One region of the Mesorhizobium sp. M0306 genome, then DNA from elsewhere that is predicted to be linked to it. Evidence: riboswitches for the same ligand, from Rfam matches in the RefSeq annotation. Region 1 holds a riboswitch; the other holds the start of a gene.
What was found. Region 1 has a riboswitch for thiamine pyrophosphate ahead of thiC (phosphomethylpyrimidine synthase ThiC). Riboswitches for the same ligand answer to the same signal wherever they lie in the genome.
Positions count from the first base shown of each region.

Region 2: it holds a riboswitch for thiamine pyrophosphate, as region 1 does, so the genes downstream of both, thiB (thiamine ABC transporter substrate binding subunit) here and thiC (phosphomethylpyrimidine synthase ThiC) in region 1, are expected to answer to the same signal.

Region 1 is NZ_JAMYRY010000005.1:186,378-191,885, reverse strand. It holds gene panB (3-methyl-2-oxobutanoate hydroxymethyltransferase) at 1-467, opposite strand, end outside; gene NKI95_RS11070 (hypothetical protein) at 747-965, opposite strand; gene NKI95_RS34435 (hypothetical protein) at 1,331-1,501, shown strand; gene NKI95_RS11060 (Fic family protein) at 1,583-3,127, shown strand; TPP riboswitch at 3,310-3,426, shown strand; gene thiC (phosphomethylpyrimidine synthase ThiC) at 3,530-5,365, shown strand; gene thiO (glycine oxidase ThiO) at 5,362-5,508, shown strand, end outside.
Region 2 is NZ_JAMYRY010000001.1:824,411-829,918, forward strand. It holds gene thiQ (thiamine ABC transporter ATP-binding protein) at 2-793, opposite strand; gene thiP (thiamine/thiamine pyrophosphate ABC transporter permease) at 790-2,406, opposite strand; gene thiB (thiamine ABC transporter substrate binding subunit) at 2,655-3,668, opposite strand; TPP riboswitch at 3,712-3,826, opposite strand; gene NKI95_RS04295 (thiamine diphosphokinase) at 3,954-4,598, shown strand; gene NKI95_RS04300 (ABC-F family ATP-binding cassette domain-containing protein) at 4,600-5,508, shown strand, end outside.

The sequences.
Region 1 (5,508 bases):
TAGCCGCCGAACACATTGACCGATTGCGGCGTCAGCCCGACGTGGGCCATGATGGGAATCCCGCGAGCAGTGAGAAAGCGGATCGTCTCGGCCATGCTCTCGCCGCCTTCCAGCTTGACGGCGGCGCATCCGGTTTCCGCCATGAGCCGCGCGCCGTTGCGAAAGGCCTGTTCGGGGCCTTCTTCATAGGAGCCGAATGGCATGTCAACGACCATCAACGCGCGCTCAAGACCGCGTCGCACGGCCTTGCCATGCATGATCATCATGTCGAGCGTGACGCCGAGGGTCGAGGGCAGACCGTGAAGCACCATGCCGACACTGTCGCCGACCAGCACGACGTCGCAATATCTGTCGACGAGCTGCGCAACGGGTGTGGTGTAGGCGGTCAAGCAGACGACCCGATCCTTGCCCTTGCTGGCCGCGATGTCCGGCGGCGTCAACGCCTTCGTTTCTACCGCCACACTCATCGGCACATTTCCCCGGCGTCAGGTTTTAAGCGGTCAACGGTTTTGCATAGTTTTGTGCAGGTGCGAAGGCCAAAATCAAACTGCATCGGAAAAGTTGGTGCATTGCGAAGCGCTTCAAACCAAGGGCTAGAGGCCGCCATTTTCTGCTGCTTCGGCCGAGTTTCGCAGTACCCTTATTGTGATTGTTTTGAGCAAGAGCGTGGTGGTGGTCTCAAGGGGTGTGCTTCAGCTCGAACGGTTTGACTGCCGCAACAGCGCGGTTCACGTTCAGAATCGATCTCAGGCCACAAGGCGTACCGAAATGCATTGTGGCGAAAAAAATAGGCAATGACTGAACACGGGACCAAAGCTGTAAGGCAACGCATAAAAGCCGGCGAGCGCCATGCTATCGCCGCGGAACTGATTGCGGTTTTGGTCGCGGTGACGGCTGGCCAACCGCGTATCATAACGATTGGAGACGGCAAAGCCTTGCCTTCCGGCCCGTTCGAGCTTGGACATCGATCCTGCAATCCGGCCTGAGAGACTGGGTCGAGCAGCAGACGCGCCATCCGCTGGGCTACATCGAGCAGCTCTACACCTTCGCCGACCGCGACCGGTCAGGAGACGGGGGCGCGCAGCGGGGTGATTTCGATTAGCTATCTCGCCCTGACCCGCGAGGAGCAGGCTGAACCTGCCGATAAGGCCGCCTGGCGCAACTGGTACGCTTATTTCCCATGGGAACATCATCGCGCTGGCGCTCCGTCGACATTGCCTGAGGCGTTTGTCCCACGCCTGAAGGCGTGGGCCGAGGCAGCCGATGATCGCGCAGTGAGCCACGATCGCTGGCGGCGCGCGGTGATCGCTTTCGGCCTTGAGAACCACGCTTGGATGAGGACTTGGTGCTGCAGCGCTACGAACTGCTTTACGAGGCGGGGTTTGTGGAGGAAGCCCAGCGCGGTCAAAATGACGCTTACGCCCCATCAATCTTCGGCCGAGCCATGCAGAAGGATCACCGCCGCCCTTCAGGATCGGTTTTCGCAAAAGTCGGCTTGTAGCATCAATTTTCATCAGATAGAATCGTTTTTCATAGTATTTGGCTGAGCTGCACCAAAATTCGAGGAAAGGATCCCCTTTTCATGCCTGTGGCGCAGAAGCACCAATTTTCAGGTCCTGTTCTCGTTTTTCAGGAAATCCGCCTTCCGGAGATGGTGACCCCGGCCGGGTACAGCGCCCTGATCGGAGCCTACGAGCTCGCCGTCCCCTTGCCCCGGACGCTGTCGGCCACTGGCGAGCATCATCGCATTACCGAACGGGATGGTTGGCGGATCATGACGCCCCGCCATGCCCCACATCCAACACTCGAAGGCCACCTGACCTTCGCGCTCAAGTACGAGGGGCTCGACCTTGCCGTCCTCAAACGGCTGTTCCAGGTGACCGGTCCCGCACCGATCGAGGCGCTCGTCCGTGAAAGCCCCACAGGCAGCTATGCCCGCCGCATCTGGTTTCTATATGAATGGCTGACGGGCACGCGTCTCGATCTGGCGGACGCGGAGGCCGGACGATACGTTTCGGTTGTCGATCCCGAGCTGCAGTGGCCCGGATCCGAGAAGACCGCTTCGCGCTACCGCATAAGGGACAATCTCCCCGGCACGCCTGAGTTCTGCCCGCTGGTGTTCCGAACCAAGACTCTCGAAAAATTCATCGCCCTTGAACTACCGCGGCGCGCGGAGGCAATCGTAGCGGACGTGCCGCGCGACCTCCTTGCTCGGACCGCCGCCTTTCTTTTGCTCAAAGACTCGCGATCAAGCTATGCGATCGAGGGCGAGCGCCCGCCGCAAGATCGCATCCAGCGCTGGGGCCGCGCCATCGGCGAAGCCGGCCGCTGGCCGATCGATCGCGATGAGCTGCTGCGTCTGCAAAGAATTGTACTTGGCGACGCCCGTTTAGTAAGACTTGGCTTCCGAAAAGAAGGGGGTTTCGTCGGTGAGCATGACCGAGACAACGGCACGCCCCTGCCCGATCACATCAGCGCTCGGCCCGAGGACCTGCCGCGGCTAATCGATGGAATGGCGGCCTTCGATCAGGGCCCCGCGCAGAACCTTGATGCAGTCATAGCCGCCGCAATCCTCGCCTTCGGCTTTGTCTACATCCACCCGTTCGAGGACGGAAACGGCCGCATTCACCGCTACCTAATCCACCACGTCCTTGCCATGCGCGGCTTCAATCCGCCGGGAGTGGTCTTTCCCGTCTCGGCCGCGATCCTGGACCAGATCAACGAGTACAGGGGCGTGCTCGAGAGCTATTCGCAGCGCCTTCTGCCGTTGGTGGAATGGGAACCGACGCCGCAATTCAACGTCCGGGTGCTGAATGACACCGGTGATTTCTACCGGTTCTTCGATGCAACCCCGCACGCCGAATTCCTCTATGCCTGCGTTCGGCGGACGATCGAACGGGACCTTCCCGAGGAAACCGCATTTCTGCAGCGCTACGATCAATTCCGGCAGCAGGTGGACGCCTTTATCGAGATGCCCGAGCGGTTGACCGATCTGCTCTTCCGTTTTCTTCACCAGAATGATGGACATCTGTCGAACCGCGCGCGCGAAAAGGAATTCGCCGCGCTGACCAGTGACGAGGCAGGAAGAATCGAGGCGATCTACGCGCAAACCTTTGGTGCCCATTGAAGGCGTGATCATCAGGATCGATTTTTAGTCCGACCGTTTGCGATTCCCTTGTCCCTGCCTTCATCTCCCACGCTTGACTTGTCGCCGAGACATGCACGATTTTTTCCGCACGGTCTGACCGGCCGCCGATCGGCCGCGGCCAGAACGCGCTTGACAAACCGGCGCCGGCCCGTTCAACCTGACGCATTCACCAGGGGAGTCCCGGCAAGGGGCTGAGATACTGCTTGCTTTCGCGGCGCAGTGACCCGTTGAACCTGATCCAGTTCATACTGGCGTAGGGACGGTGCAAGCGCTTTGCGGGAGTTTACGCCCCAGGTCCTGTTTCGGCAGGTCGACAGAAGCGTCTTTTCATCCTTCCGGCACAGAACTGGGTCTCCAATGCATGAGCAAAGGAGCCTCAAGATGAATGCCCTCACTCCCGCCGTCTCGACGGGACCGCTGCCAGCCTCGCGGAAAATCCACAAGCCCGGCGTCCTCCATCCGCAGATCAGGGTGCCGATGCGCGAAATCTCCGTCCATCCAACGGCCGGCGAGCCGCCCGTCACCGTCTACGATCCGTCCGGCCCCTATACCGACCCGGCTGTCGAAACCAGCATTGAAAACGGTCTTGCCCGGCTTCGCCACGAATGGATCACGGCGCGCGGCGATGTCGAGGCCTATGACGGCCGCCGCGTGCGGCCGGAGGACAACGGATTTGTGACCGGTGAGCGCCTGACGCCGGAATTTCCCATTCGCAACCGGCCACTCAGGGCCAAGGCAGGCAAGGCGGTGACCCAGCTTGGCTATGCGCGCGCCGGCATCATCACCCCCGAGATGGAGTTCGTCGCCATCCGCGAGAACTTCGGCCGTCAGATGTTGCGCGGCAAGCTGCAGCGCGACGGCGAAGCCTTCGGCGCGGCCATCCCCGATTTCGTAACGCCGGAGTTCGTGCGCGACGAGGTGGCGCGCGGACGCGCGATCATTCCCGCCAACATCAATCATCCCGAGAGCGAGCCGATGATCATCGGCCGCAATTTCCTGGTCAAGATCAACGCCAATATCGGTAATTCGGCGGTCACCTCCTCGATGGCCGAGGAAGTGGAAAAGATGGTGTGGGCGATCCGCTGGGGCGCCGACACGGTGATGGACCTGTCGACTGGCCGCAACATCCACAACATCCGCGAATGGATCGTGCGCAATGCGCCGGTGCCGATCGGCACGGTGCCGCTCTACCAGGCGCTGGAGAAGGTGGGCGGCATCGCCGAGGATCTGAGCTGGGAGGTCTATCGAGACACGCTGATCGAGCAGGCCGAACAAGGCGTCGACTACTTCACCATCCATGCCGGTGTGCGGCTGCATTACATCCCGCTGACCGTCGACCGGGTCACGGGCATTGTCTCGCGCGGCGGCTCAATCATGGCCAAATGGTGCCTGCACCATCACCGGGAAAGCTTCCTCTACGAGCATTTCGCGGAAATCTGCGACATCTGCCGCGGCTATGACGTCTCCTTCTCGCTCGGCGACGGGCTTCGTCCGGGCTCGATCGCCGACGCCAATGATGCGGCGCAATTCGCCGAGCTGGAAACGCTCGGTGAATTGACGAAGATCGCCTGGGCAAAGGACTGCCAGGTGATGATCGAGGGGCCGGGCCACGTGCCGATGCACAAGATCAAACAGAACATGGACAAGCAGCTCGCCGTCTGCGGTGAGGCGCCGTTCTATACGCTTGGCCCGCTGACGACCGACATCGCGCCAGGCTACGACCACATCACCTCAGGTATCGGCGCCGCCATGATCGGCTGGTTCGGCACAGCCATGCTCTGCTACGTCACGCCCAAGGAGCATCTTGGCCTTCCCGATCGCGACGACGTCAAGACCGGCGTAATCACCTACAAGATCGCCGCCCATGCCGCCGATCTGGCGAAGGGTCATCCGGCTGCAAAGGTTAGGGATGATGCCCTTTCCCGGGCGCGCTTCGAGTTCCGCTGGGAGGACCAGTTCAACCTGTCGCTCGATCCCGAAACCGCGCGGTCCTTCCACGACCAGACCTTGCCCAAGGAGGCGCACAAGCTGGCACATTTCTGCTCGATGTGCGGTCCGAAATTCTGTTCCATGCGTATCTCTCACGATATCCGCACGGAGGCCCAAAAAGAGGGAATGGCCGCGATGGCGGCGAAATACCGCGAGGGCGGCGACCTCTACGTGCCCTCGGACGAGACCGGCGCACCGCTTGTGCCGGAGGCACATGAGCGATCATGAGACTGCTGGTCAAAGGGGCTGGCGTCGGCGGCCTCACCGTCGCCTTCGAACTCGCCACGCGCGGCGCGGCTGTGACCGTTGCCGAGACAAGGCACAGCCTTGGCGGCAATGCGTCATGGTTCGCCGGCGGTATGCTGGCGCCA
Region 2 (5,508 bases), on a different contig from region 1:
ATTATGTCCGCTTCCGGGCAACATCTCGTGATCCGGCCGCAAACGGACCCGAGCCGATATAGCGTCGGAATGCCTCCGGTCCAGCCCCGACGAAAAAATCAGCGGCGGTGCCCGTCGCGGCAACTGTGCCACCATCCAGGAAAACCATGTTTTGGCCGATACGGCGCGCATCGTCCGGCTGGTGCGTGACGAATAGCACCGTCATGCGCTGCTCCGAATGGACGTCGGTCACCAGGTCGAGCATGTCGTCGCGCAGTGCCGGTCCGAGCGAAGCGAACGGCTCGTCGAGCAACAGCACCGGTCGGTCGCGCACCAGGACCCGGGCGAGCGCGACGCGCTGCCGCTCGCCGCCGGAGAGTTCGCGCGGCAGCCGGCTTTCCTTGCCGGCAAGGCCGACGCGCTTCAGCGCTGCGGCGATTGCGGCGCGATCGGCCTCGCTCAGCCTGAGCGAAGGCGAGCGGCCGAGCCCGACATTCTGCTCGACGGAAAGATGGGCAAACAGGTTGTTTTCCTGGAACACCATCGATACCGGCCGCGCTGAAGGCGGCGCAGTGCTGACATCGGCGCCACCGATCAGCACCCGGCCCGACCGCGGCGCCTCGAAACCGGCCACCAGATTGAGCAGCGTCGACTTTCCCGAACCGCTCGGCCCCATGATGGCGGTGATCTCCGACGCCGGGAAATCGACATCGAATGTAAGCGGCGTTTCACCATAGCTGAACGAGACATTGTCGAGCCGCACCGCCGCGCCTTTTTCCACCGAAATGGACCGTTCCGGGCTGATCGGCATCATGATTTCTCCCTCCTTCCCAGCAAGTCCGCGGTCAGCACCAGCGCCAGGCAGACAAGGCCGAGCAGCAGCGCCAGCCCGGCCGCATCCTCGGTGCGGTAACTGCCCATGCGCGCCAGCAGCAGGTAGGGCAAGGTCTGCACGGAATCGCTGCCGAACAGCGCAATGACGCCAAGATCGCCGAGCGACAGCGCCATGGCGAAAGCGAAGCCGGTGGCGAGCGGCCGCCGCAGCGACGGCCACTCGACCAGCCGCAACCGGTTCCAGCCCGAGATGCCAAGCTGTGCGCAGAGCCGTTCGTGGCGTTCGCTCGCCGCGTCATAGGCAGGGCGGATGGCGCGGATGGCGAATGGCATCGCCATCACCGCATTGACCGCAACGACCATGACGGGGGCGATCGCAAAGACATCGCTGACGGTGCGCAGGAGCAGGAACCAGCCGGCGCCGATGACGATGGGCGGCACCACCAGGACGAACCCCGCACCGGTGTCGGCCAGATGTTCGAGCAGTGTCCGCCGGCCTGTTCGCCGGGTGAGCGCCAGCGCCCGGCGCGCCATGACCAGCGACAGCGACAACGCAACAGAGAGCAGCGCCGATAGAAGGGAGAGCACGCCACTGGTCGCCGTCGCTTGCCGCACCGCGCTGTCGCCGGCCAGGCGGCCGAGATCGGCGCCAAGCCCGGCTGCCAGCGTCGCCGCCATCGGCCCGGCGACAAACAGCAATGCCAGCCCGATCACCAGCGCGTTCAGCCCGGTCTCGGCCGCACCGGCTGAAAAATACCGGCGCGGCGCCACCGGTAGATTGGCGTCCCCGACCATATTGGCGCCGAGCCGCGTCAAGGCCAGCACGACGACGAAGGTCAGGGCAATCTGCAGCAGGGTGAGCGTCACCGCCCGCGCCGGGTCGAAGTCGAAACGCAGCGCCTGGTAGATGGCAACCTCCAGCGTCGTCGCGCTGGGTCCGCCGCCGAGTGTAAGCACGATGGTGAAGGAGGTGATGCACAGCATGAAAACGAGCCCGGCAACGCCCGGCAAGGCCGCACGCAGCGGCGGCCATTCGATCAGCCGAAAGGCCGGCGCAGCGCCCATGCCAAGCTGGCTCGCCAGCCGCCATTGGTTGGCCGGCACGGTCTGCAACGCTTCAAGGAACAGCCGCGTTGCCAGCGGCAGATTGAAAAAAACATGGGCCACGAGAATGCCCGACAGGCCGTAGATGCCGGGCCAGCTCTGGCCGCCTAGCGCGCCGAGCGTGCCGGCAAAATAGCCGGCGCGGCCATAGAGCGCCAGGACACCGAGTGCGGCAACAATGGCCGGCAGCGCCAGCGGCACGGCGAAAAGCTGCAGGATGAAGCCTCGCCCGAAAAACTGTGGATGCCGCGACAGGGCACGCGCGACGAACAGCGCCGGCGCGACGGAGAGCAGCGTCGAAAGGACCGCCTGCCAGAGCGTGAAACGGGCGACGCGCAAGAGATAGGAATCGAAAGCGGAGGCGGCGCCGGACAGGTCGCGTGTGGCTTCGACGACGAGCCCGGCGAATGCCCCGCCGATCAGCAGCGCGATGGCGGCGAGCGCGACGATGCCGGCAGTGACGCGGGAGTCAGGACGGCGAGCCTGCATTTCGCGCTACCCAGCTTAACGATGGGTGCTGAGAGGAGGAACTTGGCTGAGGTCGTGTTCCCGCCCACCCCCCTCTGGCCTACCGGCCATCTCCCCCGCAAGGGGGGAGATCGGCAGCTTCGTTGCCCCGCTCATTCCTGCCGCAGTGGAGATTGGCGAAAGCGGCTGAGAGCTCAATCTCCCCCCTTGCGGGGGAGATGGCCGGCAGGCCAGAGGGGGGTGGGCGGGAACGAACACCATATGGAATCCTACTTGCTCATCGCCGCAAGCCACTCATCGACCCAAGCCTTACGATTTGCCGCGACCTCTTCCGGGCTGAACAGCAAGGTCTTGGTCGGCTTGACCAGCTTGTCGAACGCCGGGTTGAGCGGCTTGTCGGTTTTGCCGGCCGGGAACATCCAGTTGGTTTCGGGAATGACGTCCTGGAATTTTGGCCCGGTCATGAAGGCAATGAAGTTTTCCGCCAGCGGGTTCTTCGCGCCCTTGGTGGTGATCCCCGCAACCTCGATCTGCAGATATTCGCCCTCCTCGAAGGACGCCGCCTGGTAGCGCTCGGTGTTTTCGGCGACCATGTGGTAGGCTGGCGACGTGGTGTAGGACAGCACCATCGGCGCCTCACCCTTGGTGAACAGGCCATAGGCCTCGCTCCAGCCCGGCGTCACCGTCAGCACCTTCGCCTTGAGCTTGGCCCAGGCTTCGGGCGCCTTGTCGCCATAGACCGACTTGACCCACAACAGCAGGCCAAGGCCCGGCGTCGAGGTGCGCGGATCCTGGATGACGATCTTCTCTCCGGCATCGCCCTCGACCAATTCCCTGAGGCTCTTCGGCGGGCTCTTCAGTTTTTCGGTATCGTAGACGACGGCGAAATAGCCATAGTCGAACGGCACGAAAATATCGTCGCTCCAGGCTCCCGGGACGCTGACGCCCGACACAGCGCCGTGCGGCGAAAACAGGCCGGTTGCCTTGGCGTCCGCAGTCAAATTGGTATCGAGGCCAAGCACGATATCGGCCTTGGTCGCGGCGCCTTCCAGCTTCACACGGTTGAGCAGCGCGACGCCGTCGGCGGCCGAGACGAATTCGACGACGCAGTTGCATTCGGCCTCGAAGGCCTTCTTCACCGCCGGTCCCGGACCCCACTCGGCGGTAAAGCTTTCATAGGTATAGACGGTCAGCTTATCCTGTGCCGATGCCTGCCCTGGCAGGGCCAGCGCGGATGCTGCAAGCAGGATAATCGAGACAAGAGAGTGGAAAAAACTGCGCATCGGCGCCTCCTTCGTTCGCGTTGAAAGGAATTGAGGCGTCGGGCTGTCCGAAACGTCTAATCCCTCCGCCGGTACAAACCGGATCAGGTTCAGCGGGTTGGCAGTCTTGCCTCTCAGCCGGTCCGCGAAGATCGCGTCCGGCACCCCGTTAGAGCGTTGCGACACATAGGCCCGGCCGAAGTGCTGCGCAAGCGGAAGTTTGCCGAGCATCCAAAGCCCAGCCTTCCGTTTCGTCTGCCGTTTCATCTTCCGTTTCCGGGGCAGGGCTGGTAAGGGCCACGAGATATGAGCACATTCACCATCCTGCTTGGCGGCGATCTCATCCGCACGCCGCTGCTCGACCGCCAGGTCGAAGGCTCCCGCGTTATCGCCGCCGATGCCGGCATCGGCCATGCCCGCATGCTGGGCCTGAGGCCGGAACTCTGGGTCGGCGATTTCGATTCCGTGCCTGCCGATTTGCCGGAGGATCTGGCCGCCGTGCCACGGCAGGTGTTTCCCGCCGAAAAGGACAAGACCGACGGTGAACTCGCTATCGCCGCCGCGCTCGAACGCGGTGCTACCAGCCTTGTGCTCGCAGGCGCCTTCGGCGGCAAACGCACCGACCACATCTTCCTGCATCTGGCGCTGAGCGTCCGGCTGGCGGAAGGCGGAACGGAAGTGCTTTTGACCAGCGGCGCACAGGAAGGCATTCCCTTGCTGCCCGGAAAGGTTGGCTTCGACTATGCCGACGGCACACTGTTTTCGGTGCTCGGCTTTTCGGATCTTGCCGGCCTGACAGTCACCGGCGCCAAATGGCCGCTCGCCCATGTCGAGGTTGCCTTCGGGTCGTCGCTGACCATTTCCAATGAGGTCAAGGGCCGGCTGGAAATCGCGCTGGCCAGCGGCCGCGCGCTGCTGCTCGCGCATCCTTTTCCCCTACCTGAAAGCTGATATGGCGCCGCCGCTTCTCAATCTCGACGAGATAAAGCTGACCTTTGGCGGCACGCCGCTGCTCGACGGTGCCGCCCTGACGGCTTCGGCTGGCGACAAGATCGCCCTGGTTGGCCGCAACGGCTCGGGCAAGTCGACGCTCCTCAAGATCGCTGCCGGGCTGATCGAACCGCAGGACGGCGAAGTCTTCCGCCAGCCCTCGGCGACTGTGCGCTATTTGCCGCAAATGCCCGACATGGACGGTTTTGCGACCATTCGCGCCTATGTCGAGGCGGGGCTCGGACCCGCCGACGATCCCTACCGCGCCACCTATCTGATGGAGCATCTCGGCCTGTCCGGCGAGGAACGGCCGAACGACCTCTCCGGCGGCGAGGCGCGGCGCGCGGCCCTCGCCCGCGTCATGGCGCCGGAGCCCGACATTCTCCTCCTCGATGAGCCGACCAATCATCTCGACCTTTCGGTCATCGAATGGCTGGAGGAGGAGCTTGCCCGCACCTCCTCGGCGCTGGTCGTCATCTCGCATGACCGCCGTTTTCTCGAACGCGTGTCGCGCGCCACAATCTGGCTCGACCGCGGCCAGACCCGCCGCCTCGACAAGGGCTTTGCTTATTTCGAGGAATGGCGCGACACGGTGCTGGAGGAGGAAGAGCGCGAGCAGCACAAGCTCGGCCGCCAGATCGTGCGCGAGGAGCACTGGCTGCGCTATGGCGTGACGGCAAGGCGCAAGCGCAACATGCGCCGGCTCGGTGAGTTGCAGACCATGCGACAGCGCTTTCGCGGCCATCGCGGCGCCGAGGGTGCGGCGACAATGACAGCCAGCGACGCCGCCGAATCCGGCAAGCTGGTGATCGAAGCCAAGAACATTGAGAAGAGCTTTGGCGATCTGACGGTGGTCAAGGGATTTTCGACA